DNA from 3 places in the Mesorhizobium sp. CA12 genome. Region 2 is predicted to be linked to each of the others. Evidence: predicted binding sites of a transcription regulator. Region 2 holds the regulator's gene; each other region holds the start of a gene.
What was found. Region 2 encodes LexA, which represses DNA repair genes until DNA is damaged. Its sites were predicted from a motif close to TGTTCNNNNTGTGTTCNG; they were not measured.
Positions count from the first base shown of each region.

Region 1: ruvC (crossover junction endodeoxyribonuclease RuvC) is a predicted target of LexA. The motif match lies at 1,576-1,593, and genes of this name have one in related genera.
Region 3: recA (recombinase RecA) is a predicted target of LexA. The motif match lies at 2,991-3,008, and genes of this name have one in related genera.

Region 1 covers NZ_JAIUHT010000003.1:298,160-308,398, reverse strand. The annotation lists gene LB520_RS07995 (DUF1465 family protein) at 1-178, shown strand, start outside; gene LB520_RS07990 (glycosyltransferase family 2 protein) at 466-1,530, shown strand; gene ruvC (crossover junction endodeoxyribonuclease RuvC) at 1,635-2,144, shown strand; gene ruvA (Holliday junction branch migration protein RuvA) at 2,155-2,775, shown strand; gene LB520_RS07975 (RNA ligase) at 3,015-4,139, shown strand; gene ruvB (Holliday junction branch migration DNA helicase RuvB) at 4,185-5,216, shown strand; gene LB520_RS07965 (metallophosphoesterase) at 5,350-6,252, shown strand; gene LB520_RS07960 (glycoside hydrolase family 5 protein) at 6,277-7,527, opposite strand; gene ybgC (tol-pal system-associated acyl-CoA thioesterase) at 7,657-8,130, shown strand; gene tolQ (protein TolQ) at 8,437-9,147, shown strand; gene tolR (protein TolR) at 9,157-9,618, shown strand; gene LB520_RS07940 (energy transducer TonB) at 9,626-10,239, shown strand, end outside.
Region 2 covers NZ_JAIUHT010000001.1:834,439-844,677, forward strand. The annotation lists gene lpxB (lipid-A-disaccharide synthase) at 1-282, shown strand, start outside; gene gltA (citrate synthase) at 357-1,685, opposite strand; gene gltX (glutamate--tRNA ligase) at 1,864-3,288, opposite strand; gene LB520_RS04030 (ComEC/Rec2 family competence protein) at 3,391-5,856, shown strand; gene lexA (transcriptional repressor LexA) at 5,893-6,627, opposite strand; gene kynU (kynureninase) at 7,060-8,307, shown strand; gene LB520_RS04045 (alpha/beta hydrolase) at 8,355-9,185, shown strand; gene glp (gephyrin-like molybdotransferase Glp) at 9,234-10,239, opposite strand, start outside.
Region 3 covers NZ_JAIUHT010000001.1:619,751-629,989, reverse strand. The annotation lists gene alaS (alanine--tRNA ligase) at 1-1,398, opposite strand, end outside; gene recA (recombinase RecA) at 1,835-2,932, opposite strand; gene LB520_RS02975 (carbohydrate kinase family protein) at 3,215-4,153, shown strand; gene LB520_RS02970 (pseudouridine-5'-phosphate glycosidase) at 4,196-5,113, shown strand; gene LB520_RS02965 (TfoX/Sxy family protein) at 5,135-5,467, opposite strand; gene LB520_RS02960 (GFA family protein) at 5,557-6,054, shown strand; gene LB520_RS02955 (RidA family protein) at 6,133-6,591, shown strand; gene sufA (Fe-S cluster assembly scaffold SufA) at 6,614-6,994, opposite strand; gene LB520_RS02945 (SUF system Fe-S cluster assembly protein) at 7,090-7,482, opposite strand; gene LB520_RS02940 (cysteine desulfurase) at 7,488-8,729, opposite strand; gene sufD (Fe-S cluster assembly protein SufD) at 8,834-10,105, opposite strand; gene sufC (Fe-S cluster assembly ATPase SufC) at 10,131-10,239, opposite strand, start outside.

The sequences.
Region 1 (10,239 bases), on a different contig from region 2:
GCTCCCCAAGGATTTTCTGGACCTCGTGACGCGCTCGCTGCGCCTGCAGTCGCTGGTGCGGCGCATGGACGAGGAAATCTATGGCGGCGTCATCAGCGAGACGCACGCGCCCGGTCGGCGTGCCAACCCGGTGTCCGACCAGATCAGCCTTTTGAATACGGCGTTCGCGCGCGGCTGAAACCGCGTTTGCAAAAAAACGATAGCGGTAGCGGCATATCCTTGATTGGGCGGTAATTTGGCCGTGGCTTTGGCTGCAGTTCAACGCTTGCGACTCCGGCCGCTCGTCGAACCTGCGGCAGCCATCGCCGTATTGAAGGCCATGCCGGCCTTCGCGGGAAAGATCACACTTGCCTTGAAGCGATAGGCCCCTAGTTGGAGCCGTTCGCCGCAGCCGGGTCGAGCCGAGCCGGTTCTGCAAGAAAACCACCGTCACTGTGACCAAAGCAGATTGCGAGGCTTGATCCCGTGCATTCGCCATTGGACCGCATCCCGGTATCGATCATCATCCCCAACTACAATTACGAACAGTTTCTAGGACGCGCCATCGACAGCGCGTTGGAGCAGGACCACCGAAATGTCGAGGTCGTGGTCGTCGACGACGCATCGACGGATGCATCGGTGGCCGTAATCGAATCCTACGGCGACAAAATCCGTCCGTGCCTGAGGCGCAGGAATGGCGGACATGCGGCTGCGTTCAATACCGGGTTCGAGGCGAGCACCGGGGAGATCGTCCTTTTCCTCGACGCCGACGACTATCTCTATCCGAACGCCGTTTCAGAGGTGTTGGACGAGTGGGATGCGGATGTCGCCCAGGCGCAATTCAGATTGCATCTCGTTGATGAGGACCAGCATATCAAGGATGTCTTTCCACCACCGGAACAGCCGTTCGATTCAGGCGACGTCGTGCCGGAATTGCTGCGCAAAGGGCGGTACCGTACGACGGTAACAAGCGGGCTGGCGTTCGACCGCGAAGCCCTGGAAACGATAATGCCGATGCCTGAAAGCGATTTCCGGCAAGGCGCCGACGGCTATCTCGCAACGCTGGCGCCGCTGCACGGAGAGGTGAAATCCATCGATACCTGCCTTGGCGCCTACCGCATCCACGGCTCCAATCATTCGATCTTTGCCGAAAAGCTTGCCGAGCGAGCGCGCTGGCGCGTGCAGCATGATTTCCGGCGCCTCGAGGCCTTGTCCGGCCGGGCGGCCGAGATCGGCTTGACCGTGCCGCCGGATGCCGGCCTTCGCGATCCAGTGCATCTGGAAGAGCGGCTGGCTTCGCTCTGCGTCGACGAGCCCCAGCATCCGGTCGCCACCGACTCCCGGCTGGGACTGGCAAGAGCGGGCGCCGCCGCCAGCCTGGAAATGAACGCATCCTGGCGGCGGCGGGCTGCTCTGGCGGCCTGGTTCCTTTGCATCGGAATCCTGCCGCGGCGCATGGGCAATGCAGTCCTGGCGTGGAAGCTGGTCGCATCGTCCAGGCCGGCATTTCTCACGCGGCTGTCGAAAACCATCCGCCGCGTGACGAATTAGGCATCTCGCTGTTTTACGGAAACGGCGCATAGCCGAGATTGCAATTGTTTCCGGTTTGTTCACATTTTGCTGGCATCGCTTGTCGCCACGGCTAGACTTGGCGCATGGGGGAAGCGATTCGCATCATCGGCATCGATCCGGGCCTGAGGCGCACCGGCTGGGGTATTATCGACAGCGTGGGCAATTCGCTGCGCTTCATCGCATCCGGCACGGTGCGGTCCGACGAGAAGGAGTCGCTGGCGACAAGACTCTGCCAGCTGCATGACGGCTTGGCCGAGGTGCTGCACCAGGCCATGCCACATGAAGCAGCGGTCGAGCAGACTTTCGTCAACAAGGATGCGACGGCGACGCTGAAGCTCGGCCAAGCGCGCGGCATCGCCATGCTGGTGCCGGCGCGCGCCGGGCTGGTGGTCGCCGAATATGCGCCCAATGCGGTCAAGAAGGCTGTTATCGGCGTCGGCCACGGCGAGAAGAAGCAGATCCACATGATGGTGAAGGTGCTGATGCCGAAGGCTGTCTTCGACACCGACGACGCCGCCGACGCTCTGGCCATCGCCATCTGCCATGCGCATCACCGCCCGAGCACAGCCTACCGCATGGCCGCGCTGGCGTGAGGGGACAATCATGATCGGCAAGCTGAAAGGCACGTTGGACGAGATCGACGAGGATAGCTGCCTCATCGATGTGCACGGCGTCGGCTATGTCGCCCATTGCTCGGTGCGAACGCTGGCCGCGCTGCCCTCGCCCGGCGAGGCGGTGGTGCTGTTCATCGAGACCTATGTGCGCGAGGACATGATCCGGCTCTATGGCTTCCAGACCGGGCTGGAGCGCGAGTGGTTCCGCCTTCTGATGAACAATGTGCAGGGCGTCGGCGCCAAGGTGGCGCTGGCCATCCTATCGACGCTGGCGCCGGCCGACCTCGCGAACGCGATCGCGCTGCGCGACATTGCCATGGTTTCCAGAGCGCCAGGCGTCGGCAAGAAGGTGGCGGAACGCATCGTCACCGAACTGCGCACCAAAGCGCCGGCCTATGCGGGCGCGGCCAGCGGTACGATCGGGCTCAAGCAGGAGCTTGGCGAAGGTGTCGCGGCCGCACCGATCACCGATGCGGTCTCGGCGCTCGTCAATCTCGGCTATTCGCGAGACATCGCGGCGAACGCGGTTGCCGCGGCGCTGAAATCAGCCGGCGAGGGTGCCGACGCTTCGAAGTTGATCCGCTTCGGCCTGAAGGAACTGGCGCGGTAAGTCTGTGAAACTCAGCGCCCGGATTGACTTCCAGAATAGTTTGGTTTCTTAAGTGCGCTTCTTTTTGCATGAGTAATCGACATGTGCCTTTTTGCGATCAATATCGAAGTGAACTCAGGATCGGTCGCGGCCGAGTCCGAACGTCGCGCGCGCTTGCGGCATTGTCGAAGATAGCTTCACACAGCAATCCACTCGTCAGGCCGCTTCATCGGGAGCGGCCTTTTTATTTGGAGCGAGCAATGTTCCCGGTAATCGAAACCGTAGCCGATGTTCTGCCGCACATTCAGGGGAACATCGGTTTCTTTCTGACCCGCTTCGATGACTATGACGTTATCGAATATGGATTTGTGGGCGACGATACGTTCCGCAGCCCGATGGCGCTTGAATGCCGTGGCTTGAAGTTTGACAAGGACGGGCGACTCATTGCCCGGCCGTTTCACAAATTCTTCAACCTTGGGGAGAGGCAGCGTCCGGAAGACATCGACTGGACAGTACCTCATGTCGTTTTGTCGAAGCTCGATGGCTCGATGGTTCACCCCTGCGTCGTTCGCGGTGAACTCGTGTTCATGACCCGAATGGGCGTCACGGCGCAATCGAGCGCCGCGTTGAAGCATGCCGACGAGGACATTCGCAGCCTCTCGAAATGGGCCGTCGAAGCAGGCATCACGGCGCTGTTCGAGTTCACGTCGCCCGAAAACAGGGTCGTCATCGCCTATGATCAGCCGTCGCTGACGCTGCTGGCCGCTCGTGACAACCGGACCGGGCGCTACTCAACCCATCAGGAGCTTCAATCGCTGGCCGATCAATTCGACGTGCCGCTGATCCCGTCGCTTCAGATGACGACTCCGACAAGGGATTTCGTTACGATTGCCCGAAGCGAAGAGGGCATCGAAGGCTATGTCATTGCCTTCGATGACGGTCATAGACTCAAACTCAAGACCGCATTCTATGCTTTACGGCACAAGGCGCTGTCTGGTCTTGCTTATGAAAAAAATATCCTTGCATGGGTGGCGGAAGGTGCTGTGGACGATGTGGTTCCGCTCCTTGCAGCCGACCTTGCCGAAGAGTTGAAAGCCTATCAGTTTGTGGTGGTCAGCGGGCTCAACAGGCACGTCGCCAATCTTGCAGCGTTCGTCGCCGAGTACTCTGGCCGGGAGCGGAAGGAATTCGCGGCGGCTGTCAGCTCCAATCTCGATAAGAGACTCCAGGGAGCCGCTTTTGCCATGTTCGATGGAAAAGACGGCAGCGAAGTGCTTAGGAAACAACTACTGTGGGCCAGCTACGGTGAGTCGCGGCTCGAGAGCATTCGCGATCTCTACGGGATGTCATGGAAGTCTCCTGCCGTGACCATCGAAGTCGGTTGACTGAAAGCGTTTGGCAATGCTCTGATTCAGGACGAGGATGGATTTGTGAACGACCGCCTCATTGCTCCCGACAAGCGCGGCGAGGATGCCGACCAGACGCTGCGGCCGCAGTCGCTCGATGAGTTCGTCGGCCAGGCGGCGGTGCGCGCCAATCTCAAGGTCTTCGTCGATGCCGCCAAGAGCCGCGGCGAGGCGCTTGACCATGTGCTGTTCGTCGGGCCGCCTGGGCTCGGCAAGACGACGCTGGCGCAGATCATGGCGCGCGAGCTCGGCGTCAATTTCCGCTCGACCTCGGGTCCGGTTATCGCCAAGGCCGGCGATCTCGCCGCGCTGCTCACCAATCTCGAGGAGCGCGACGTCCTTTTCATCGACGAGATCCATCGCCTCAATCCGGCGGTCGAGGAAATCCTCTATCCGGCAATGGAGGATTTCCAGCTCGATCTCATCATCGGCGAGGGGCCGGCGGCGCGCTCGGTCAAGATCGACCTTGCCCGTTTCACGCTGGTCGCGGCAACGACGAGGCTCGGCCTGCTGACCAATCCGTTGCGCGACCGTTTCGGCATTCCGGTCCGGCTCAATTTCTACACGGTCGAGGAACTGGAGCAGATCGTGCGCCGCGGCGCCCGTATCCTGTCGATGCCGCTCGGCGACGATGGGGCGGTGGAGATCGCGCGCCGCGCGCGCGGCACACCGCGCATCGCCGGCAGACTGCTGCGCCGGGTGCGTGATTTTGCTTCGGTCGCCGGGGCCGGTCATGTCGACAGGAGGATCGCCGACGAGGCGCTGACCAGGCTGGAGGTCGATGCGCTCGGCCTCGACGCGCTCGATCGCCGCTATCTGTCGATGATCGCGCGCAATTTCGGCGGTGGCCCGGTCGGCATCGAGACGATCGCGGCCGGGCTCTCCGAGCCGCGCGACGCGATCGAGGACATCATCGAGCCTTACCTGATCCAGCAGGGCTTCATCCAGCGCACGCCGCGCGGCCGCGTGCTGACCGCCAACGCCTGGCGCCATCTCGGCCTCGACCCGCCGAAGGATATCGCCCAGCAGCAGATCAGCCTGTTTCAGGAAGAGTAACGCAGATTTGTTCGCCGTTTCGGCGGCGCGATGGCCCATCTGCGCAGAATCTGCGCGCCTCGGCCCGACTGAGGGCGCAATTGCATCCTTTAAGATAGGCTATCTGACGCAATCCTAGGGCTTGGGGCGACCTATGATCACCAGACGCGCTTTCCTGCGCCTTGTCGGCGGCTCGGCCTTCGCCATGGTGTCGCTCAGCGCCTATGCGGTCGGCATCGAGCCGATGCTGCTCACCCATGTGAAGCGCTACACATTGACGCCGCCGCACTGGCCGGCCGGGCTCAAGCTGCGCGTCGTGGCGCTTGCCGATATCCACTCCTGCCGGCCCTGGATGACACCGGAACGGATCGCAGCGCTTGCCGAGGAGGCCAACGCGTTGCAGCCGGATCTGATCGTGCTGCTCGGTGACTATACCGCCGGGACAAAGCTGGTGACGGGCCGGGTGCGGGTGGAGGAGTGGGCCGAGGCATTGTCGGGGCTGAAGGCACCGCTCGGCGTGCTGTCGATCCTCGGCAATCACGACTGGTGGACCGATTTCTTCGCCCAGCGAGCGGAAGCCGGCCCGACCCAGTCGCGCAAGGCGCTCGAGCATGTCGGCATCCCGGTGCTGGAAAACGACGTCGTGCGGCTGGAAAAGGACGGCCATGGTTTCTGGATCGCCGGGTTAGCCGATCAACTCGCGCTGCTGCCGAACAAGGCCAAGGGACGCGACAGTTTCCAGGGCTTCGACGATCTCCCGGGCACCTTGGCCAAGATCCAGGGGAGCGAGCCGATCATCCTGCTTGCACATGAACCGGACATCTTTCCGAAGGTGCCCTGGCGGGTATCGCTCACCTTGTCCGGGCACACGCATGGCGGACAGGTGCGGCTGTTCGGCTATTCGCCGGTCGTACCTTCGGACTATGGCAATCGCTTCGCCTACGGCCATGTCGTGGAGAATGACCGCAACCTGATCGTGTCGGGCGGGCTGGGCTTCAGCATTCTGCCGGTTCGTCTCGGGGTGCGGCCGGAGATGCTGCAGATCGATCTGGGCTGAGGCGTGTCGCCCCGGCCCGCTGCCTCAGCGCAGCGACCTGATCACCTCCATCACGTCCGGCTCGGCCTTCTCGCCGTCGAAGGCGTCGATGACGCCGAAGGCGCCGCCATAGCTCCACACCGACCAGGAAAAGCCATGCGCCTCGGCGCGGGCGATCATGTCGTGCACATAGGCGGCGCGGTATGCGGCCGGCATGACGAAGCCGTTGCCGTATTCCTTGCGGATCATGCCGAATTCACCGAGCGTGATGTCCTGCGGCTTGATCCCGTTGGCCTTCGCCCAGGCGTCGACCGTCGCGAACGGCGCATCCATCACGCCAAGCAGCTTTTCAGGACTGTCCGTCGTCGCCACCTGCTCGTCGAGATAGCTAAGCAGGCCGCTTTGCCGCGCCCAGGGCGCCTCGGCCCTGATCCGGTCGCGGATCGCGTCCAGCGCCATGTCGAGTTGCGCCTTCGGGACAGCCGTCAACGGATAGGGCAGGCCGGTTGCGTAGGGGATGAAGTCGCCGGCCCAGCTTGCGCCCTGATGCGTCAAAAGGAACGGGTCGTAGGAATGGAAGGTCCAGATGATGTTGTCATCGGCGATCGTCTTGGGGTCGATCCTGGCCAGCGACTCCGCGTTCGAATAGCAGCCGCCGCTCAGCACCAGCGTGAGCCTGGTGGCGGAGGCGCGCGCGGCGGCGAACAGCTGCTTCTGGCGGTCGGGCCAAAGGTTGGTGCCGTTCGCCTCGCAATCGGCCAGCGGCTCGTTCATCAGTTCCAGCGCGACAAGCTTCGGATCCTCCTTGGCCAGCGTCCGCGCCATCTTGCGCACCAGCTCGGCATAGGCATCGAAGACGGCCGGGTCATGCATCACCTCGCTCATACCGATCTTGCGGTTGCCCCCGGCGGGGATCAGATGCAGGTCGACGATCACCTTCAGGCCGGCACGGTTGATCATGCGCGCGGAGGCCAGCACGCTGGCATAGAGGTCGTCGCGAAGGGCCGTGGTGCGGTCCGAAAAAAAGGGCGAGGGATCGACCGGCATGCGCAGGAAATCGAGACCGGCGCTCTTGAGCGCCTTGAGGTCGTCCTCCTTAAGGAACTTACGCCATTCCGGGTAAGGCAGGATTGCCTGGCGCTCGCCCCATCTGTCCTCGACCGGCCAGGTGACCCACTGGTCGAGATTGAGGCCGCGCTTCATCGAGAAGGTCGCCGCTGCGGCGGGCAACGCGAATGGGCCAAGCGCAAGCAGCGCGGCCATCAAGGTCTTGATCATCGTGCCCAACAATGCCATCCCGTTCCCGCGCGAAAACAGTGCGTGTCGCCTAAAAGTGTGCAGCGGTTTGGGACAACGACACGCACAGAAAAATGCCTAAAGCCCGAGGGCTTTAGGTGCCTGTTCGGGCCTGAAAAGGAAAGCGCGATGGACGATCATGGTGAATCGGCGGCGCTCGGCGCCGGGCTTTCCGGAGCGCTGACGGAGTTCGGCCACCGGCTGATGGCGAGGGTCTACTATGCCGACACCGATTTCTCCGGCGTCGTCTATCATGCGCGCTATCTCGAATTCCTCGAACGCGGGCGCTCCGACTATCTGAGACTGACCGGCGTCCACCACACCGAACTCCTGGACGGCAAGCATGGTGAGCGCATCGTCTGGGTGGTGCGGCGCATGGAGATCGACTTCCGTTCGCCGGCGCGTATGGACGATATCCTCACCATCGACACGCGCACCGACGATATTTCCGGCGCCCGCATCTTCATGGGCCAGCAATTGAAGCGTGGCGGCGATGTGCTGGTCGAGGCCAAGGTCGAAGCGGCGATCGTCGGCGAAAGCGGCCGGCCAAAGCGTTTCCCAAAGGAATGGATCGCGGCTTTCATGCCGAAGGCAAAAGCCTGAAGCTTCCACCCGAGGCCCATCTTGAAGGCTTCAACCGGACGGCTCCGGTTGCCGGCCGCCCCAGCCATGCGCGGCAATGCGTCGCGCCTGATCCCCTAACCCATCCTTAACCATAACGGTTCATGAAGGAATTGGCGAAGATTGGCGCAATCCGTGCGCCTTCCTTTCACCAATATTTGCCTCGAAAAGGCCGCGAAACGGTGCATTCGGGGCTATCCGCAAGCTTCTAGCTTCGCGCGATCGGACCAAAGGAATGCCCATGGGCCAGCCGCCAGCGATGCCCGGAAAATTTTAAGGACGTAAGTCATGGAAAATATCGCACTCGCCGAACCGGGCGCGCATCTGTCGCTCTGGGCCCTATTCATGCAGGCCGGCTGGGTGGTCAAGCTGGTCATGATCGGCCTGCTCTGCGCCTCGATCTGGACCTGGGCGATCATCATCGACAAGCTCGTCGCCTATAGCCGCATGCGGCTGGCGCTCAACCGCTTCGAGCAGGTGTTCTGGTCGGGCCAGTCGCTGGAGGATCTCTACCGCACGCTGGCCGATCGCAAAACCACCGGCATGGGCGCGATCTTCGTCGCCGCCATGCGCGAGTGGAAGAAGAGTTTCGAAAAGGGCGCGAAATCGGCGCTGGCGCTGCAGACCCGCATCGACAAGGCGATGGACCTGGCGCTGACGCGCGAGATGGAGAAGCTGGAGGGTCGCCTCGGCTTCCTCGCCACCACCGGCTCGGCCGCACCGTTCATCGGGCTGTTCGGCACCGTCATCGGCATCATGACTTCGTTCCAGGCGATCGCCGCCTCGAAGAACACCAGCCTTTCGGTTGTGGCGCCCGGTATCGCCGAGGCGCTGCTCGCCACCGCGATCGGCCTGCTCGCGGCCATTCCCGCGGTCATCGCCTACAACAAGCTGTCATCGGACGCGAACAAGCTCGGCATGCGCATGGAAGGGTTTGCGGACGAGTTCTCCGCCATACTCTCGCGCCAAATCGATGAAAAAGTAGCGCAGAAGGGCTGAGGATCGATCATGGGGATGTCTGCTGCAGGCGCAAGTGGCTCGGGGCGGGGCGGGCGCGGCCATAGGCGGCGTGGCCGTCACCATGCCCTGATGTCCGAGATCAACGTCACGCCGATGGTCGACGTGATGCTGGTGCTGTTGATCATCTTCATGGTCGCGGCGCCGCTGCTCACCGTCGGCGTTCCAATCGACCTGCCGGACACGCAGGCCAAGGCGATGAATGTCGACACGCAGCCGATCACCGTCTCGATTGACTCGACGGGCAAGATTTTCCTGCAGGAGACCGAGATCCCGATCGAGGAGCTGGTAGCCAAGCTGCAGGCGATCTCGAAGACCGGTTACGACGAACGCATCTTCATCCGCGGCGACAAGGCGACCGATTACGGCACGGCAATGAAGGTGATGGCCCGCATTTCGGCGGCCGGCTACAAGAATATCGGCCTGGTCTCGCTGCAGGAACAGGATCAGTAGACGCCAAATGCGGACCGGCCTCACCTCATCGGTGATCTTGCATACGGTGGCGCTGGCCTTCGGGCTGTTCACGCTGTCGTCGCCACCTGCCATGCCCGCGGCCGACGTGGAGTCGGTGGCGGTCGACATTGTGCCTATGGAAGCCGTGCCGCAGACGCTGCAGGGTGACAAGAAGTCGGTGATGCATGAAAAACCGGCGCCGCTGCCGACCAAGCGGCCGGACGTCGTGCCCAATGCACAGAAGGTCGGCGAGAACACCGTCGACACCGATAAGCCGGTGACGGACGAAGCCAAGCCGAAGCCGGTCGAGAAAACGGCGGCGCCGCCGCCCGCGCCGACGCCGACCGAGAAGCCGTCGGTCGAGGACGTGCCGAAGCCGCAGGAAAAGCCGAAGCCGACCCCGGCGACGGAAGTCGCGCCGACTCCGACGCCGAAGGAAGAGGTCAAGCCCGAGCCGGTCAAGCAGACGGAGCCCAAGCCGACGCCGGCCAAGCAGCCGACACCGACGCCGCCGAAGGACACGACCGCCGCTATTTCGAAGGACGAGGTGAAGCCCGACGCCGTCGCCGAGGCGATCGCCCAGCAGCAACCCACCGACGAGGCCAAGCTTCCGGACTCCGC
Region 2 (10,239 bases):
CCGATCGCGCGCCAGCTTCTGCAGCATTTGGTGACGACGTGGTCGGCGCTGCTGCCCAATTTGATATCCGACCGCGCGCTGGTGCCGGAATTCTACGATCAGTATGTCCGGCCGGAGAACCTGGCGCGGCAGCTGGAAGCCCTGTTTGCCGACACCGGCATGCGCGCCTGGCAAAAGGCGGGCTTTGCCGAGATTGCCCGGCGCATGGCGACCGAGCGACCCTCGGGCGAGATCGCCGCCGAGGTGGTGATGGGGTGCATAAAGAGAGCGAATAGGGAGTAGCGAATAGCGAATAGGGTTGTGTCGGCTTTGCCGCTTTCCCCCATTCGCTACTCGCTATTTCGCTATTCGCTCAATTACCTTTTGGCAATCGGCACGTAATCGCGTTCCGTAGCGCCGGTGTAGAGCTGGCGCGGGCGGCCGATCTTCTGGTGCGGATCCTCGATCATTTCCTTCCACTGCGCGATCCAGCCGACGGTGCGGGCGACCGCGAACAGCACGGTGAACATGGTGGTGGGGAAGCCCAGCGCCTTCAGCGTGATGCCGGAATAGAAGTCGACATTCGGGTAGAGCTTCTTTTCGATGAAATACTCGTCGGTCAGCGCGATCTTTTCCAGCTCCATCGCGATGTCGAGCAGAGGATCGTCCTTGATGCCGAGCTCGCCCAGCACCTCATGCGCGGTCTTCTGCATGATCTTGGCGCGCGGATCATAGTTCTTGTAGACGCGGTGCCCGAAGCCCATCAGCCGGAACGGGTCGTTCTTGTCCTTGGCGCGGGCGATGAACTCGGGGATGTGATCGACATGGCCGATCTCGCCCAGCATGTTGAGGGCCGCTTCGTTGGCGCCGCCATGCGCCGGACCCCACAGGCAGGCGATGCCGGCGGCGATGCAGGCGAACGGGTTGGCGCCCGACGAGCCGGCCAGGCGCACGGTCGAGGTCGAAGCGTTCTGCTCGTGGTCGGCGTGCAGGATGAAGATGCGGTCCATGGCGCGCGCCAGCACCGGATTGATCTTGTATTCCTCGCACGGCACGGCAAAGCACATGTGCAGGAAGTTGGCCGCGAAGCCGAGATCGTTCTTCGGGTAAATGAAGGGTTGGCCAATATGGTACTTATAGGCCATCGCCGCGATCGTCGGCATCTTGGCGATCAGGCGCATCGAGGCGACCATGCGCTGATAGGGGTCCGAGATGTCGGTCGAGTCGTGATAGAAGGCCGACAGCGCGCCGACCACGCCGCACATCACCGCCATCGGATGCGCGTCGCGGCGGAAGCCGGTGAAGAAGCGCGACATCTGCTCATGCACCATCGTGTGGCGCGTCACGCGATAATCGAAGTCGTCCTTCTGCGCCTTGGTCGGCAACTCGCCGTAGAGCAGCAGATAGCAGACCTCGAGGAAGTCGCCGTGCTCGGCGAGCTGATCGATCGGGAAGCCGCGATGCAGCAGGATGCCGGCATCGCCGTCGATGAAGGTGATCCCCGATTCGCAGCTTGCGGTTGAGGTGAAGCCGGGATCGTAGGTGAAGGCGCCGGTGGTGCTGTAGAGCGAGCCGATGTCGATGACGTCGGGCCCGACCGTCCCGCTTCGCACCTTCAATTCGTGCGTCTTGCCGGCGAGCTCGAGCCTGGCGGCCGACTCGCGCGTTTTGCTGCCCGGTTCCGGTTTTGTCGCAGCTTCGCTCATTCTCAACTCCTTTTGTTCCTCATGCCGGCAAGGCAATTCCTGCAAACGACACGTCGAAGTCACCGGAATGCGCGAACTCGCCACCGCATTTTAGGAGGTGCGTGCCAGATTGGGCCAAGCCCAATGTTGCACTGCGAAACACACCTTTCAATGCCAATCTTCTTGGGCCAGCTCGCTCCTAATCGATTTGATCTCCAATGCGCGCAAGGCTTTCCTCGCGGCCCAGCACGGCAAGCACGTCGAACACGCCTGGCGAGGTGCTGCGGCCGGTCAATGCGGCTCTCAGGGGCTGCGCTACGGCGCCCAGCTTGTACCCGCCGGCCTGCGCGAAGTCGCGGATCGAAGCCTCGGCCGAGGCGGCGTTCCAGTCGCCCTGAACAGAAGACAATGCGCTATGCGCGCCGCGCAGAATCGCGCGCGCATCCGCGTTGAGCAAGCCCGCCGCCTTCTCGTCCAACGGCAACGGCCGCTCGACGAACAGGAACGCCGCGCCGTCGACCAGTTCCAAAAGAGTTTTCGCCCGCTCCTTGAGGCCGGGCATGGCGGCAAGCAGTTGCGCCTTGCGCCTGTCATCGAGCTTTGCCGCGAGCGCCGGGCCGCCTTCGAGATAAGGCAAGGTGGCGACGAAGATGTCGAACAGCGCCCGGTCGTCCATCTTGCGCATATGGACGCCGTTCAGCGCCTCGAGCTTGGCGAAGTCGAAGCGGGCCGCGCCCTTGTTGACGTCGCCGATGTCGAACCAGGCGATCATGTCCTTAATCGACATCACCTCGTCGTCGCCATGGCTCCAGCCGAGCCTGGCCAGATAGTTGAGCAGAGCCTCGGGCAGGTAGCCCATGGCGCGATATGCCTCGACGCCGAGCGCGCCGTGCCGCTTCGACAGCTTGGCGCCGTCGGCGCCGTGGATCAGCGGGATGTGCGACATCGACGGCACATCCCAGCCCATGGCGTTGTAGATCACCGTCTGGCGCGCGGCATTGGTCAGGTGATCGTCGCCGCGGATGATGTGGGTGACGCCCATGTCGTGATCGTCGACGACGACGGCATGCATGTAGGTCGGGACGCCATCGGAGCGCAGGATGATGAAGTCGTCGAGATCCTTGTTGGGGAAGCGCACCTCGCCCTGCACACGGTCGTTGACGATCGTCACGCCCTCGGTCGGCGCCTTGATGCGGATCGCGCCCTTGACGCCTGCCGGCGCCTCGGAGGGGCCGCGGTCGCGCCAATGGCCGTTGTAACGCGGCGGCAGGCCTTTGGCACGTGCGGCCTCGCGCATCGCCTCCAGTTCCGCCGGCGTCTCGTAGCTGTAATAGGCCTTGCCCATGCGCACGAGCTGCTCCGCCACCTCGCGGTGACGCGGCGCGCGCTCGAACTGCGAGACGGCGTCGCCATCCCAGGAGAGGCCAAGCCAGGTCAGCCCGTCGAGAATGGCAGCCGTGGCGGCTTCGGTGGAGCGCTCGCGATCGGTATCCTCGATGCGCAGTAGCATCGTGCCGCCAGTGTGCTTGGCATAGAGCCAGTTGAACAGCGCCGTGCGCGCCCCGCCGATATGCAGGTAACCTGTAGGCGAGGGGGCAAAACGGGTGACGACCTTGTCGGACATGGAACTCTCGAGGAAGCGCTGAAAAATGCATGTTTCGCGCAGACTTCCACGCGACCGGCGTTCATGTAGCATAGGCGGTCTGGGGCGCAAGGGGCAGACCCGATGGCTGGACGTGGCCGGGGCGCGGAGGAGAGCGGGGGAACGACAGCAGGCGTCAGCGAACGCCTGATGTTTGCTCATGCCGTGCCCGAAGAGGGAACGCCGCTTTCGCTTCCGGCGCCGCGTCCGCCAGCCGGGCTTCTGCCGACCGGCGGCGGCACGTTACCGCCAGCCTCGCCGACAGCCAACGACGGCCGGATCCGCAGACGGCTTGGCCGCGTTTCGCTTCCTGCTCTGCGCCGAAGCGTTGGCACGGCGGCCGCGACCGAGCTCGACCGTGGCGTCGGCTTTCTGCTGGTGCCGGTGTTCCTGGCAGCCGGCGTGATCTGTTACTTCTCGCTGAGCGCCGAGCCGGACCTCTACAGGCCGCTCGCGGCGGTCGCCCTGATGGCGGTCTGCGCGGCGGTCTCGCGTTCCCGGCACAGAACGCACCTTGTCTTCATGGCGGCGTTTTTCTGCGTCTTGGGCTTTCTCGCGGCCAAGGTGGAGACCTGGCGGATGGCGACCCCGATGCTGGGTTCCGAAATCCAGACACGGCTGACGGGCCGCCTCGTCACCGCCGAGGCGATGGCCAACGGCCGTGTCCGGCTCACCATAGATCTGATATCCACGGAGCGTCCGAAGCTGCGCTACGCGCCGGACCGCATCAGGCTGTCGGCGCGCAGGATCCCGTCCGGCATGTCGGCCGGGTCGATGCTGACCGGCTATGCCAAGCTGCTGCCGCCGACAGGTCCGGTTCGGCCTGACAGCTACGACTTTTCCTTCGACAGCTATTTTGCCGGCATCGGCGCCAGTGGCTTTTTCCTGGGCGATCCGAAACTTGTCGCGCCGACCCCGAGTGCGCCAACGGAGGTGCCGTTTGGCGCACGCGTGGCATCGGCCGTAGAAAACGGACGCGAGGGAATTGCCGACCACATCAGGAGCAGCATCGGCGGTTCCGAGGGCGAGATCGCGGCGGCGCTGATCGTCGGCGTTCGTGCCGGCATTCCGGACGAAATCAACGAGTCGATGCGGCGGACCGGCATCTACCACATCATTTCGATCTCGGGACTGCATATGGCGCTGGTCGCCGGCACGATCATGGTCCTGCTACGCGGCGCCTTCGCGCTGTTTCCGGATTTCTCGTCGCGCCGGCCGGTGAAGAAATATGCCGCTGGCATCGCGCTGGCGTCGATCGCCGCCTATCTCGTGATCTCCGGCATCGTGGTGGCGGCCGAGCGAAGCTTCATCATGCTTGGCGTGATGCTGGTCGCCGTGCTTTTCGACCGCGCAGCGCTGACCATGCGCAACCTGGCGATCTCTGCCATCGCCGTCATCCTGGTCTCGCCGCATGAAGTGGTCGGCCCGAGCTTCCAGATGTCCTTCGCCGCCACCGCCGCCCTGGTCGGCGCCTATGCCGGCTTTGCCGACTATCGCGCCGGCAAAACGACCGCGCCGCCGGCAAAGCGTTCGTTTCTCGGGTTCTTATCGCGAAAACTGGCGATTGGAGCGGGTGGCGCCGCCGTGACGTCGCTCATCGCGGGCAGCGCAACATTGTTGTTTGCCATCTGGCACTTCCAGCGGGTGTCGCCGCTCAGCCTGCTGGCCAATCTGGCGGTCATGCCGATCGTCTCATTGGTCGTCATGCCGTTCGCCGTGCTGAGCGCGCTGGCCATGCCCTTCGGCTTCGACGGTCCCTTCCTCTTTGTCATGGGCAAAGGCCTGACGGCGATGATCGCCATTTCGGCATGGATTTCCGAGCGCTCACCGGTCGACGCCGTGGGGCTGATCTCGATTCAGTCGGTGCTGCTGGCGACGGTCGCGCTGGTCATCGCGACCATGGCTACCACTTGGCTGAGGCTTGCCGCCGTACCTTTCGCGCTCGCTGCGCTGCTGGCCATTCCGCACGTCCGCACACCGGACGTGCTTATCTCGGAGGATGCGCATCTGGTGGCGATGCCGATCGGCGGCGGCGAGCTTGCCGTCAATCGCGAACGCTCCAACGAGTTCACCACCGACAATTGGAAACGGGCGCTGAAAGCCGAGGAAATCGTGCCGCCGGAAAGGTTCGCCAAAGATACGCTGGACATTGCCGATCCCGTCGACCTGCCGCCCGGCTCGCCCTTCTATTGCAGCGGCGATCTCTGCATCGGTCGGCATCCTTCCGGCGCGATCGTCGCGCTCGCCGAGACCCGCGACACCGCCCGGCCGGCCTGCGGCTTCGCCGACCTCATCGTCATCAACGACGCCACGGCCTATAACCCGTGCCGCGATCCGCGTGTGCTCGTCGTCACCAAGCGGCAGCTGGCGCGCGACGGCAGCGCCGCCGTTTTCTTCGATCCGCAATCGGCAACCGCGCGGCCAACCGTCCGCTACGCGGTCGTAGAACCATACCGACCCTGGCACGAGCAGCGGAAATACACGCGCGAGGCGAGGGGACTGGCGCCCTATAAGCAGCCGGAAAAACCAGCCGCCGCACCGGCCCAATAGATTGTCGTCCGGGCGAAGAAGGCCGGGCAGTTCTGCTCAGTAGCGGCGGATAAGTCCGACGAGCTTGCCCTGAACCTTGACCCGATCCGGTCCGAAGATCCGGGTCTCATAGGCCGGGTTGGCGGCCTCGAGCGCGATCGAGGCACCCTTGCGGCGGAAACGCTTAAGCGTCGCCTCCTCATCGTCGACCAGCGCCACCACGATCTCGCCCGGGCTTGCCGTGTTGGCATTGCGGATGATGACGGTGTCGCCATCGAAGATGCCGGCCTCGATCATCGAGTCGCCCTTGACCTCCAACGCGTAATGCTCGCCGCCCATGATCATGTCCGGCGGCACCGAGATCGAATGCGTCTGGTGCTGGATGGCGTCAATCGGCACGCCGGCGGCGATGCGGCCCATCACCGGAATGGATACGGCCGCCGCGGCCTCGTCGTCATTGCTTGGTCTCGGAGTGCGCGATGGCGTCGTCGGCTTGACCTGGCGACTGAGATTGCCTTGGCCGCCCTGGATGACGCTTGGCGAAAACTTCTTCGCGGCATTCAGGCCAGGCGCGATCGAGTCGGGCAGGCGCAGCACTTCCAGCGCGCGCGCCCGGTTCGGGAGCCGGCGAATGAAGCCGCGTTCTTCCAGCGCAGTGATCAGCCGATGGATGCCGGACTTGGAGGCAAGGTCGAGCGCCTCCTTCATCTCATCGAATGATGGAGGAATCCCGCTCTCCTTCAGGCGTTCATGGATGAACATCAGGAGTTCATGTTGTTTGCGCGTCAGCATCGGCGGCCCCCACGGGTTCTGAAACCAGAATCAGAAAAACAAACCCAGAACAAACACTATCTGTTCCAGTTGTGTTCCGCAACCGTTTAAAGTTTAGTGAATTTGTTAAGGCTGCCGAAACAATGTCGCATCCGGTGACGGCCGGCTGCCCCTCCTGGGGCAGCGGCATTGATTCCGCTCGATTTTGGAGTTCCCCTTAAGCTGAAATACAACCCGACACGATCACGAAGCAGTGGTTGGGATCACGTCGGCTCGTACCGTAAGCGCGTGGCACCGTGAACGAAACGAACCCAAAATGCCAACGTTGGCGAAGTTCCGATCCGCAGTCTTCGCCGTCTATGGACCAGCTAACATAGGACCAAAGGTTCTTGCCCTGTCGCCGACGGTGGTGAGACAACCCCCTTGGCCAGATCGAAATGGAGCGGCAGCACAATGAGGGGAATTCCTGATCTCGCCGAAGTCGAGGCGATGGATGCCGCGGATCCGCTGCGCGCCATGCGCGATCGCTTCGTCTTGCCGGAAGACGTCATATACCTCGACGGCAATTCGCTGGGCGCCGCTTCGATCGACGCCTTCAGCGAGATCGAGACTGCCGCGAGGCAGGAATGGGCGCGGGATCTCATCCGCGCCTGGAACACCGCCGGCTGGTTCGATATGCCCATCGAGCTGGGTGACCAGCTAGGACGGCTGATCGGCGCGAAACCCGGCCAGACGGTCGTTTGCGACACGACTTCGATCAACATCTACAAGGTCCTGCATGCGGCACTTGCAATGCGGCCCGAGCGTTCGGTGATCGTTGCCGAGGACGACAGCTTTCCGACCGACCTCTACATGGCGGAAGGCGTCGCATCGACGCGGCCCGGCACGGTGCTGCGGCTCGAAGGCGCAGATGCCCCGACGATTGAGGAACTGGTTGACGATCGCGTCGCGGTCATCCTGGTCAACCACGTCAACTACAAATCCGGCCGGCTGCGCGACATGGCGGCGCTCACCCGCAAGGCTCATGAAGCCGGCGCGCTGATCGTGTGGGACCTCTGCCACACGGCGGGTGCGCTGCCGGTTGATCTCGACGGCTCGAATGCCGATTTCGCCGTCGGCTGCACCTACAAGTATCTCAATGGCGGGCCGGGCTCGCCAGCCTTCATCTACGCCGCGAACCGCCACCACCGCGACATTCGCCAGCCACTCAGCGGCTGGTGGGGCCATGCCCGGCCTTTCGCGTTCGAGCAGGGCTACGCCGCGGGCACGGGCATCCGGCGGTTCCTGTGCGGAACGCAGCCGGTGCTGTCGATGCGCGCGCTGAAAGGCGCGCTGGATATCTGGAACGACGTCGACATGACGGCCGTGCGGAGAAAAAGCGTCGCGCTGACGGACCTGTTCATCCGGCTTGTCGAGGCCAGATGCGGCGGCTTCGGTCTTGAGCTGGAGAGCCCGCGCTCACGCGCCGAGCGCGGCAGCCAGGTGTCGTTCGCCCATCCGCATGGCTACCAGGTGATGCGTGCCTTGATCGAGCGCGGCGTGATCGGCGATTTCCGCGCGCCATCCACCATTCGTTTCGGCTTCACGCCGCTCTATGTCGGCTACCGCGATGTCTGGAATGCGGTCGAGGTGCTGCAGGACATCCTGCGCACTGGCATCTGGCAAGACGCGCGCTTTGCCATCAAAACAACCGTTACCTGACTTTCAATCGGCGATGCCGAACAAATGACCTGATCGCGGAGACACCGTTGCTGGGACATCGTATTGTCGACTGGGATGACGCCTATGCAAATGGCGCCAATATCGCGGGCGGCGACCGCTGGCCGGCTGCGTGGGATCGGCCGGCGCGGGCGTTTCGCGAAAGGCTGCTGTCAGAGGGCAGGGCGCGGCTCGATGTTGTCTACGGCGAAGCGCCGCGCAAGCGCTTCGACCTGTTTCTCCCGTCTGCGGCGCCAAGGGGGCTCGTCGTGTTCATCCACGGCGGCTACTGGATGGAGTCGGACAAGAGCTCCTGGTCACATCTGGCTGGAGGCGCGCTCGGCCGCGGCTTTGCCGTCGCCATGCCCTCCTACACGCTGTGCCCGCAGACCAGGATCAGCGGCATAGTCGGCGAGGTCGCTGCAGCGATCGAGAAGGCGGCGGCCATGGTCGATGGTCCGCTGATGCTGACCGGGCACTCGGCCGGCGGGCATCTCGCCAGCCGGATGGTGACCACGGCCTCACCGCTATCATCCGATGTGGCGCGGCGCATACGCCAGGTCGTTTCGATTTCAGGCCTGCACGACCTTCGGCCGCTGATGTTCACAGCGCTGAACGAGACCCTGAACATCGACGAGCCGGAAGCGCGGAGCGAAAGCCCGGCATTGTTGCGGCCTCGACAGGGAGCCTGCATCACCTGCTGGGCCGGCGGCGGCGAGCGTGCGGAATTCCTGCGCCAGAGCGCGTTGCTCGCCAACATCTGGACCGGGCTCGGCGCCTCCACCCGTTCAGTGGTCGAGCCGGACCGACATCATTTCAACATTGTCGATGGCCTCGCCGACCCGGATCATCCCCTGACCCGTACGCTGGTGGACGAATAAGGGTTACGATCGACTTCGTCGACGTATCAGGATCGACTTCGTCGACGCCTAGCGCAGCATGAGCACGCTGCATTCAGCGCCGGCTTCCGCCGCCGGCGCAAAGGGCTCGCGCACGATCAGGCCGTTGGCGTCGGCGAGCATCCGCAGCATCGAGGAGTCCTGGATTCCGAAAGGTATCGCGACCAAGGTGCCGGCGTCCTCGCGCACGACGGCGCGCACATAGTCCTGCCTAAGGTCGTTGGCCCGCATCGCGGTGCCAAGCCGGGCCGTTCGCATATCCTGATGGTGATCGCGGCCACCGAGCCGGGCAAGCAGCGGTTTCAGGAAGAGTTGCGAGCAGACAATGCTTGCCACCGGATTGCCGGGCAGGCCGATGCAGCGGATATGGCCAAGCCGGCCAAACATCAGTGGTTTGCCGGGGCGCATGGCGATTTTCCAGAAATCGAGCTGCATGCCTTCGCCGGTCAGCACGCTATGGACGAGGTCGTGGTCGCCGACCGAGGCGCCGCCGAGCGTGACGATGACATCGGCGTCCGCCTCGACCGCTTTCCGGACCAGCGCGGCAATCGCCTCCTGGCGGTCGGCGGCGATGCCGAGATCGAGCGCGAGCGCGCCGACCGACTGGGCGGCGGCTCCAACGCCGTAGGCATTCGACGAAATGATCTGGTCGGGGCCGAGCGCGCTGCCCGGGGGCAGCAATTCGTCGCCGGTGGCGATGATCGCGACCAGCGGCCGGCGCACGACGTTCAGGGCTGGGTGGTTGGCCGAGGCCGCCAGCGAAAGGGCCGCTGCATCGAGCACGCGGCCCTTTTCGAGCAGCACGTCGCCCTGGCCGAAGTCGAGCCCGCGGCGACGCACATTGCGTCCTTCCGTGGTCGGCTCCGTCACTTCGATCCTGCCATTGCCGAGATCGCGGACGTTTTCCTGGATGACGACCGTGTCGGCGCCCTCCGGCAACGGCGCTCCGGTGAAGATGCGCACGGCCTGGCCTTCCCCGACGGTTCCGGAGAAACCGCGCCCGGCAGGCGCCACGCCGATGACCTCGAGTAGCGCC
Region 3 (10,239 bases), 210 kb from region 2:
TTCCGCCTGCTCGGTCTCATAGCCGAGGAATTCGGTCGCGCCGGTCTTTTCGCGCACGGAAAACCACACCGTCTCGGTCGCGGCTTCGCCCGAGCCAGCCCAATGCGCGCGCGCCTCGGCCTTCTGCCGCTCCATCGCGTCGGTGAAGCCGGCGATATCGACCGAGATGCTGCGCTGGCGCAGCGCATCCTGCGTCAGATCGAGCGGGAAGCCATAGGTATCGTAGAGCTTGAAGGCCGTCTCGCCGTCCAGCATGTCGCCGGCGTGCAGCGTCTCGGTCGCGTCCGAAAGCAGGCCGAGGCCGCGCACTAGTGTCTTGCGGAAGCGTGTTTCCTCAAGCTTCAGCGTTTCGGTGATCAGCGCCTCGCCGCGCACGAGCTCGGGATAGGCCTGGCCCATCTCGCGCACTAGCGCCGGCACCAGCTGCCACATCAGCGGCTCCTTGGCGCCAAGCAGCTGCGCATGGCGCATGGCGCGGCGCATGATGCGGCGCAGTACATAGCCGCGCCCCTCATTGGATGGCAGAACCCCGTCGGCCACCAGGAACGAGGTTGAGCGCAGATGATCGGCGATGACACGGTAGGACGCTACGTTCTCCTGGCTTGGCCCCTGCCCGAGCGCCGAGGACGCTGCGTCGATCAGATGCTTGAACAGGTCGGTCTCGAAGACGCTTTCGACGCCCTGCAGGATAGAGGCCATGCGCTCCAGGCCCATGCCCGTGTCGATCGAGGGACGCGGCAGGTCGATGCGCTCTTCCTTGCTCACCTGCTCGTATTGCATGAACACCAGGTTCCAGAATTCCAGGAACCGGTCGCCATCCTCTTCCGGGCTGCCGGGCGGTCCGCCCCAAATGTGCTCGCCGCGATCGATGAAGATTTCCGAGCACGGGCCGCAGGGGCCGGTGTCGCCCATCGCCCAGAAATTGTCGGAGGTCGGGATGCGGATGATGCGGTCGTCGGAGAAGCCGGCGATCTTCTTCCAATAACCCGCCGCCTCGTCGTCGGTGTGATAGACGGTGACCAAGAGCTTGTCTTTCGGCAGACCGAATTCCTTGGTGATCAGGTTCCAGGCAAGCTCGATCGCGCGCTCCTTGAAATAGTCGCCGAACGAGAAATTGCCGAGCATCTCGAAGAAGGTGAGATGGCGCGCCGTGTAGCCGACATTGTCGAGGTCGTTGTGCTTGCCGCCGGCGCGGACGCTCTTCTGCGCGGTCGCGGCGCGCGAATAAGGGCGCTTCTCCAGCCCGGTGAAGACGTTCTTGAACTGCACCATGCCGGCGTTGGTGAACATCAGCGTCGGATCGTTGCGCGGCACCAGCGGGCTGGAGGCGACGATCTCGTGGCCCTCCTTGCGGAAGTAGTCGAGGAATGTCGACCGGATGTCGTTCACGCCACTCATTGCATACTGCCTTTTTCGCAAGAACCGCCGGCCCGGCCGGCGGCAAATGGGCTTTGGTGTTTCAGAAGATAGATTGGCCTTTTAGCGATAGCTCTTGTGCCTGTCCAGAAACACGCAAAACAGGCGTGTCGCTCAAAACTGCGCAAGCGGTTTTGGGAAAACGACAGGCACAAGCATGGACCAAAGCGCATTGCCTGAATTCATTGCAGCGCGACGCGCTTTGGGCCGATCGGCGGACGAGCGGCGGCTCAGCGCTGCCTGCGAAACGCAAAACCGCCAGCACGAAGGCCGGCGGTTCGGTTACGCAATACAAGAACTCGATTACATAAGCATAAGGCGATAAACCAGGATTGTGGCCGAACTCCGGCTAAGCCAACCAACTATCCTCGGGCGCCCTCGGGTCGCCGGAGCGCAAAATCCCAAGCGCAAACGCACTTTACAGGGCGCCGGCTTCGTCCTCGAAACCGTCGTCGCCGCCTTCTGAGCCGCCATTCTCGAGGAATTTCTCGGCGATCAGTCCGGCATTCTGGCGCAACGCAAGCTCGACCTCACGCGCCGTATCGGGATTGTCGCGCAGGAACAGCTTTGCGTTCTCGCGACCCTGGCCGAGGCGCTGGGAATTGTAGGAGAACCAGGCGCCCGACTTTTCGATGACGCCGGCCTTGACGCCGAGATCGATCAGCTCGCCGGTCTTCGACACGCCCTCGCCATACATGATGTCGAACTCGACCACCTTGAAGGGCGGGGCCAGCTTGTTCTTCACCACCTTGACGCGGGTCTGGTTGCCGACGACCTCGTCGCGGTCCTTGACCGAGCCGATGCGGCGGATGTCGAGGCGCACCGAGGCGTAGAATTTCAGCGCGTTGCCGCCGGTGGTCGTCTCGGGCGAGCCGAACATGACGCCGATCTTCATGCGGATCTGGTTGATGAAGATGACCATGGTGTTGGAACGCGAGATCGAGGCGGTCAGCTTGCGCAGCGCCTGGCTCATCAGGCGAGCCTGAAGACCGGGCAGCGAATCGCCCATCTCGCCTTCGATTTCAGCGCGCGGCGTCAGTGCCGCCACCGAGTCGACGACCAGCACGTCGATGGCGCCCGAACGCACCAGCGTGTCGCAGATCTCCAGCGCCTGCTCACCGGTGTCGGGCTGCGAGATCAAAAGGTTCTCGAGGTCGACGCCAAGCTTGCGGGCATAGACCGGATCGAGCGCGTGCTCGGCATCGACGAAGGCGCAAATACCGCCCTTCTTCTGGGCTTCCGCAACCGTGTGCAACGCCAGCGTCGTCTTGCCCGAGCTTTCCGGCCCGTAGATCTCGATGATGCGGCCGCGCGGCAGGCCGCCGACGCCGAGCGCGATGTCGAGGCCGAGCGAGCCGGTCGGCACGGTTTCGATCTCGACCACCTGCTCGTTGGCGCCGAGCCGCATGATCGAGCCCTTGCCGAACGCGCGCTCGATTTGCGACAGCGCCGCGTCCAGAGCCTTTGATTTGTCCACTGCCTTATCCTCTACAAGCCGCAAAGAATTCTGAGCCATGATACATCACCCCTTGGTCGTCAATGAAGGCCGGACAATCCGTGATCCCTGCTTGTTTTGTACCTTTTTTGTTCTCATTTGGCAAGAGGCAACAAATATCTGAAAAATAATCAATATCTGGATTTGTTCTATTTTTGTCTCACCAGGGCTGGTGCGGAGTGCAACCACGGGTCCAGAAGAGATTTCGATATCCGGCCGTCCGAATCGCGACCCCGATTGCAGGGCGACGCGCAGAAACCTAGTGTGCGCGGCCGCACGATCAACGAAAGTCACCGACCCGAAATGCCGACATCCCCAACAATCCTGGCGCTTGGCGGCGCCCATATCGACCGGCGCGGCCAGGTCTCGGGCGTCTATGTGCCCGCGGCTTCGAATCCCGGCATCATGCGCGAGGACGTCGGCGGCGTGGTTTTCAACGCGCTGCGCAGCGTGGTGAAGCGCGGCGTGTCGGCCTCGCTGATCTCGGTGCGTGGCGGTGACGCTGCGGCGGACACAGTCGCCTCGGCGATTGACAACGCCGGGATAACCGACCTTTCGGTAGTGTTCCTCGACCGCACGACGCCGAGCTACACGGCGTTGATCGACGCCGAGGGCGAGTTGATCGTCGGGCTGGCCGACATGGCGCTCTACGATCTTGCCTTTCCCAAGCAAATAAGACGCGCCAAGGTGCGCGAGGCGATCGAAGCCGCCGACGCTATCCTGTGCGACGCCAACCTGCCCACGGCCGCGCTGGAGCGCCTGCTGGCGCTTGCCGGCGGTCGGCCGGTCTTCGCCATCGCCGTTTCGCCGGCCAAGGTCGTCCGCCTGGCGCCGCTGCTCGACGATCTGTCGCTGCTCTTCATGAACCGTCGCGAGGCCGCCGCGCTGGTCGGCGCCGAGCCATCCGGCAAGGCCCTCGTCGACGCGCTCAGGCGGGCAGGCCTGGACACCGGCGTGGTCACGTCCGGCAGCGCTCCGGTGCTGGGCTTCGACGACACCGGAATCTTCGAGATCGATCCGCCCGCGCCGCGCAAGGTGGCCGACGTGACCGGCGCCGGCGACGCCTTGACCGGCGCAACCGTCGCCGCCTTGCTGCGCGGCCTGCCGTTGCGCGCCGCGCTGCGCGAAGGCCTTGCCGCGGCGATGCTCGCCATAGAGAGCCCGCAGGCCGTGCCGTCCTTCACGATCGCCACCTTCACGCAGGCGCTTGCCCTTGTGCCGGAGCCGCGGGAAGTGGCATAGGGCCACCACTGCCGAAGCAATCCCTTCGGATCGGAGACAGCCATGACGCCTGACACCGCCCGCCCCTTCGTCGATATCCATCCGCCGGTGGCGGAGGCGCTTGCCGCCGGCCGGCCCGTGGTGGCGCTGGAAAGCACCATCATCACCCACGGCATGCCCTACCCCGACAATGGCGCCATGGCTGCCAAGGTCGAGCAGATCATCATCGATGGCGGCGCGGTACCGGCGACGATCGCCGTGGTCGAGGGCCGCATCAAGATCGGCCTCTCCGACGGCGAGCGCGAATCGCTTGCCATGACGGGCGATGCCATGAAGCTGTCGCGCGCCGATCTCGGCTTCGCGGTCGCTCAAACGCGCACCGGCGGCACCACTGTCGCCGCGACCATGATCGCCGCGCATATGGCCGGCATAAAAGTGTTCGCCACCGGCGGTATCGGCGGGGTCCACAAGGGCGCTGAGAAAAGCTTCGATATCTCGGCCGATCTCGACGAGCTGGCGCGCACGCCGGTCATCGTCGTCTCGGCTGGCGCCAAGGCGATCCTCGACATCGAGAAAACGCTGGAAGTGCTGGAAACGCGCGGCGTGCCGGTTATCGGCCATGGCTGCGAGACGATGCCCGCCTTCTGGTCGAGGCAGTCGCCCTTCCGCGCGCCGCTGACCCTTCATGCGCCGGAAGACATCGCGCATTTCTACAGAACGCGCCAAGCGCTGGGCCTGGGCGGCGGCATCCTCGTCGCCAACCCGGTGCCGCAGAATGACGAAATCCCGGCCGCCGAGATGGACGGCTACATCCAGGCCGCGCAAAAGGCTGCCGAGGCGCTCAACGTCACCGGCAAGGCGGTGACACCGTTTTTGCTGTCGAAGATCCTGGAGCTGACCGGCGGTCGCAGCCTCAAGACCAACATCGCGCTGGTCGAGAACAATGCGCGGCTGGCGGCGGAGATCGCCAAGGCGTTATAGGCACGCGCGGCGAAGGCCCCCTCACCCGGATTGCTTCCCCGCCCTTCGTCCCGCTTCATAAGCCCGCCGCGCCCACACTGCCATCTCGTCAGGATCATCGAAGGCCTCGTCGGGAACGCTCCAATATGGCATCGCCACCTCCTTGCCGTGGCGCGAGCCGGTATAGGTCCATTGCTTGCAGCCGGCGGCTTCGAAGTCGGGAATTGTTTCCTCGTCCGCCTTGAGCATCAGCTCGTCGCGCACGACGACCGCGACGATGACGCCGTCGCAATAGATGCCCTTGCCGCCGAACAGTTTTCGGATGGCGATCGGTCGAAGGCTTTCGAACAGTTCTTCAAGACGCGCATTGTCCATGCCGCGATCATCTCATCCGTCACCGGCCTTGTCATCGCCGCAACCAAAAGCATGCTGACAGGTTGAAATCTGAAAACGGAGTTCCCGCCATGCCTGTCCTGCTCAAAGGCTCCTGCCGCTGCGGCGCCGTCCGCTTCGAGGTGGAGAGCCACACGCCTGTGCCCTTCATGCTCTGCTACTGCTCGATCTGCCGCAAGCAGCAGGGCGGCGGCGGGTTCGCCATCAATCTCGGCGCCGACTACGAGACGATGAACATAAGGGGCAAGCGCAGCCTCGGCGTCTATCGCGCCGAGATCGAGGACGACGAGCATCCGCATTGCGAGGTCTCGACCGGCGAGCGCAATTTCTGCAGGAAATGCGGCGCAGCACTCTGGCTCTACGACCCGACGTGGCCGGACCTCGTTCACCCCTTCGCCTCGGCGATCGACACCGACCTGCCGACACCGCCGCAAAAGGTGCATCTGATGCTGAAATACAAGGCGAACTGGGTCGAGCCGGTCGTCGGCAAGAACGACAAGGTATTCGACGTCTATCCGGAGGAATCGATCGCCGACTGGCACAAGCGAACCGGCATGTGGGTTGATTAGGGCAATTCCAGAAGAACTGCGCAGCGGTTTTCCGCCCGGAATTGCATTGAGACAATTATCTGGCGACAGGAGGCAGAAATGAACCTCACGACGCACAAGAAATTCAAAGGCGATCGTTTGATGCCTTGGGGCAAGGGCACGGTCGTCTCGGACGCCAAGGGATATGTTTTTCTGTCCGGCAACACCGCCACTGTCGACGACTACGATCCGTCGAAACACCAAGGCGGCGCTGTCGGCGACGCGGCAACGCAGTGGCGCGAAATCCTGGCCAACATAAAGTCGGATCTGGAGGAACTTGGCAGCTCGCTTGACCATTTGGTCAAGGTGACGTTCTACGTCAAAGGGCCTTTTCCGTCCGGCGGCGTTCTCAGCTCACCCAACTTTCGTCTGGACGTGCTGGACGAATTCTTTGCCGAACATTGCCCGAAGCACTGCAGCTACAACAACCCGCCGCCATCGGAGGTGATCGGCGTGGCCGCCCTGGCGCAGCCTGACCTCGTCGTCGAGCTTGTGGTCATCGCCGCGCTGCCGGACTGAGTGGAAGCGCTGGCGGGCCTGGTCAGGCCGAGGCGCGCGCCTCGGCAAGCGCCTTGAGGTCGACCGGCTTCAGCTCGACGGATTCGCCGCAGCCGCAGGCCGAGCTCTGGTTCGGATTCTTGAAGGTGAAGCCGGTGCGCAGCGTCGTCTGCTCGAAATCCATCTCGGTTCCGAACAGGAAGAGCGCGGCTTCCGGCGCGACATAGACATGCGCGCCGTCGCGCTCAATATGGTCGTCCTTGGGATTCGGCTCGGTCACAAGGTCAACCGTGTACTCCATGCCGGCGCAACCGCCCTTCTTGATGCCGAGCCGGATGCCATGCGCGCTATCGCGCGCAGCCACGATCTCGCGCACGCGATCGGCGGCCTTTTCGGTCATCGTGATGACGGCGAAGCGTCCCATATTTTTTCCTTCTCCATTCCATGCAGGTTCAAGGCCTGCCGAATGATTCTCACCTAAAATGGTGAAGTTTTACGACTGGCGCAAGGTTATGGGCCTCAATACCATCCGACCGCGACCTGCGCCTCTTCCGACATGCGGTCGGGCGTCCATGGCGGATCGAACACCATGGCGACCTCGACACCGGACACGCCTTCGACGGCGCCGACGGCGTTCTCGACCCAGCCAGGCATCTCGCCGGCCACCGGGCAGCCCGGCGCGGTCAGCGTCATATCGATCTTGACCGAACGGTCGTCCTCGATGTCGATCTTGTAGACGAGGCCGAGCTCATAGATGTCGGCCGGAATTTCCGGGTCGTAGACGGTCTTCAGCGCCGAAACGATGTCGTCGGTCAGCCGCGCCAGCTCGTCGGCGGGGATCGCCGAGGCCGAAACGATGCCGTTCGCGACCGTTTCCGGCGCTTTTTCCGCGGTGGTGCTCACGTCGTCCATCATCGTCACCCGAAGAACTTTCGCGCCTTTTCCAGCGCCTCGGCCAAAGCGTCCACTTCGGCCCTGGTATTATACATGCCGAACGATGCCCTGCATGTGGAGGTGACGCCGAAGCGTTTCAACAGCGGCTGGGCGCAATGCGTTCCGGCCCGGACCGCGACACCTTGCCGATCGATCACCATCGACACGTCATGCGCATGGATACCCTGCAATTCGAACGAGATGATGGCGCCCTTGCCGGGCGCGTCGCCGAAGATGCGCAGCGAGTTGATGGCGCGCAGCCGCTCATGCGCGTAGGCCTTGAGGTCCGCCTCATGCGCGGCGATGCGCTCGCGGCCGACCTTCTCCATATAGTCGAGCGCGGCGCCCAGGCCGATCGCCTGGACGATCGGCGGCGTGCCGGCCTCGAAGCGGTGCGGCGGCTCGTTATAGGTGACGATGTCCTCCGTCACCTCCTCGATCATTTCGCCGCCGCCCATGAAGGGGCGCATCTCTTCCAGCCTGTCCTTCTTGCCGTAGAGCACGCCGATACCCGACGGGCCGTAGACCTTGTGTCCAGTGAAGACGAAGAAATCGCAGTCGAGATCCTGCACGTCGATCGGCATGTGCACCGCGCTCTGGCTGCCGTCGACGAGCACGGGAATTCCGCGCGCATGCGCGATGCGCACGATCTCCTTGATCGGCGTCACCGTGCCCAGCGCATTGGACATATGGGTGATGGCGACCAGCTTGGTGCGGTCGCTCAGGCGCTTTTCGAATTCCTCGATGTGGAAGGCGCCGAGATCGTCGACCGGCACCCAGACGAGCCTCGCGCCCTGCCGCTCGCGGATGAAATGCCACGGCACGATGTTGGAGTGGTGCTCCATGATCGACAGCACGATCTCGTCGCCCTCGCCGATCCGCGGCATGCCCCAGCCATAGGCGACCGTGTTGATCGCCGATGTGGTGTTGGAGGTGAAGACGATGTTGTCGGTGCTCGGCGCATTGAGAAACCCCCGCACCGACTTGCGCGCATTCTCATAGGCATCCGTCGCGGCGTTCGACAGGAAATGCAGGCCGCGATGCACGTTGGCGTATTCCTGGGAATAGGCGTGCTGGATGGTGTCGAGCACCACCTGCGGCTTCTGCGCCGAGGCGCCGTTGTCGAGATAGACCAGCGGCTTGCCATAGATCTGGCGCGACAGGATCGGGAAGTCGCGGCGGATCGCCTCGACGTCGTATGGTGTGGTTTCGATCTTCTGGTCCATCTCGAAGTCCTTGTCGGCCGAAGCCGCGATCCTTCCAGCACCCCTCATCCGTCTTGGCGCTTCGCGCCAATCCACCTTCTCCCACAAGGGGAGAAGGTTAGGCGCTAGCCGTGCGTCGAAAACCAGCCGTCGAGCCGCGCTTCCAGCGCTTCGACCAGCGCCTCGTCGTCCAGTTCCTCGATCACTTCGGCCACGAATGCCTTCACCAGGAGACCCCGCGCCGACTTCTCGTCGATGCCGCGCGCCATCAGGTAGAACAGATGGTCGTGGTCGATCTCGGTGACGGTGGCGCCATGGCCGCAGACGACGTCGTCGGCGAAGATCTCCAGCTCCGGCTTGGTCGAGAACTCGCCGTCATCCGACAGAAGCAGCGTGTTGCAGGCCATCTTGGCGTTGGTCTTCTGCGCGTATTGATGCACATTGATGCGGCCCTGGAAGACGCCGCGCGCCTTGCCGGTCACCACGTTGCGGATCACTTCGGTCGACGTGGTGTGCGGCACGGCGTGATCGAGCACCATGGTCACATCGGTGTGGGTGTCGCCGGCGAGAAGATTGATGCCGCGCAATTTGAAGTCGGCGCCCTCGCCTGTCGTCCTGACCACGACCTCCTGGCGCACGAGCCTGCCGCCGGCGTTCATCACGAACAGCGTCAGCTTCGCGTCCTTGCCAATATGCGCCTTGAACTGGGCGAGATGCGTGGCCGTGTCCGGCTGCTCCTGCACGATGAGCCAGGTCACCTCGGCGCCGTCGCCGATCACGAGCTGGCTGACCGAAGAGACGAGCGCCTCGTCGCCCTCGCCTGCCTGACGCTCGACGACGACTGCCTTGGCGCCGGCCCCGACACGCGCCAACAGCCGGACATGCGACTGGCCGCCGGCCTGCAGGTTCTGCAATTCGATCGGCATTTCCAACTCGGCGCCGTCGGCGATGTCGACGAAATAGCCGTCGGCGACAAAAGCCGTGTTCAGCGCGCCGATCGCGTCGTCGCTGCCATAGGGATCCAGTCCTGGAGCCACGCTGCCGTCGGTGAGCTTTTCCGGCAGGCGCTGCACCGTGACGCCGTCGATCTCCGGCAGCTTCATCTGCGAGACGCCGTTCAGCACCGGCAGCACGGCCGAGCCTTCAAGAACCGGCGCAAGCGCCTTGACGACGGCGCCGGCCTCGAAAGCCGGCACCGACGTCAGTAGCCGGCGCAGGTCCGTATAATGCCAGGATTCGACGCGGCGCGTCGGCAAGCCGTGCTTGATCGCCTCGATCGCATCGTCGCGCTTGACCATCACCGCGCCGTCGCCGGGCAGCAGCGACAGCCGCTCGCCGAAGGCGTCGATCAGCGCCGTCTCAGCTAAGGTCCGCTGGGGCTGTGCATGCATGTTCATGACTTTTGCCTCGACCGCTCCCATGTCACGCGGCTTGCCCGATCACGCCGGCATAGCCGTTGGCCTCGAGATCGAGCGCCAGCGACTTGTCGCCCGACTTGATCACCTGGCCCCTGTAGAGCACGTGCACCGTA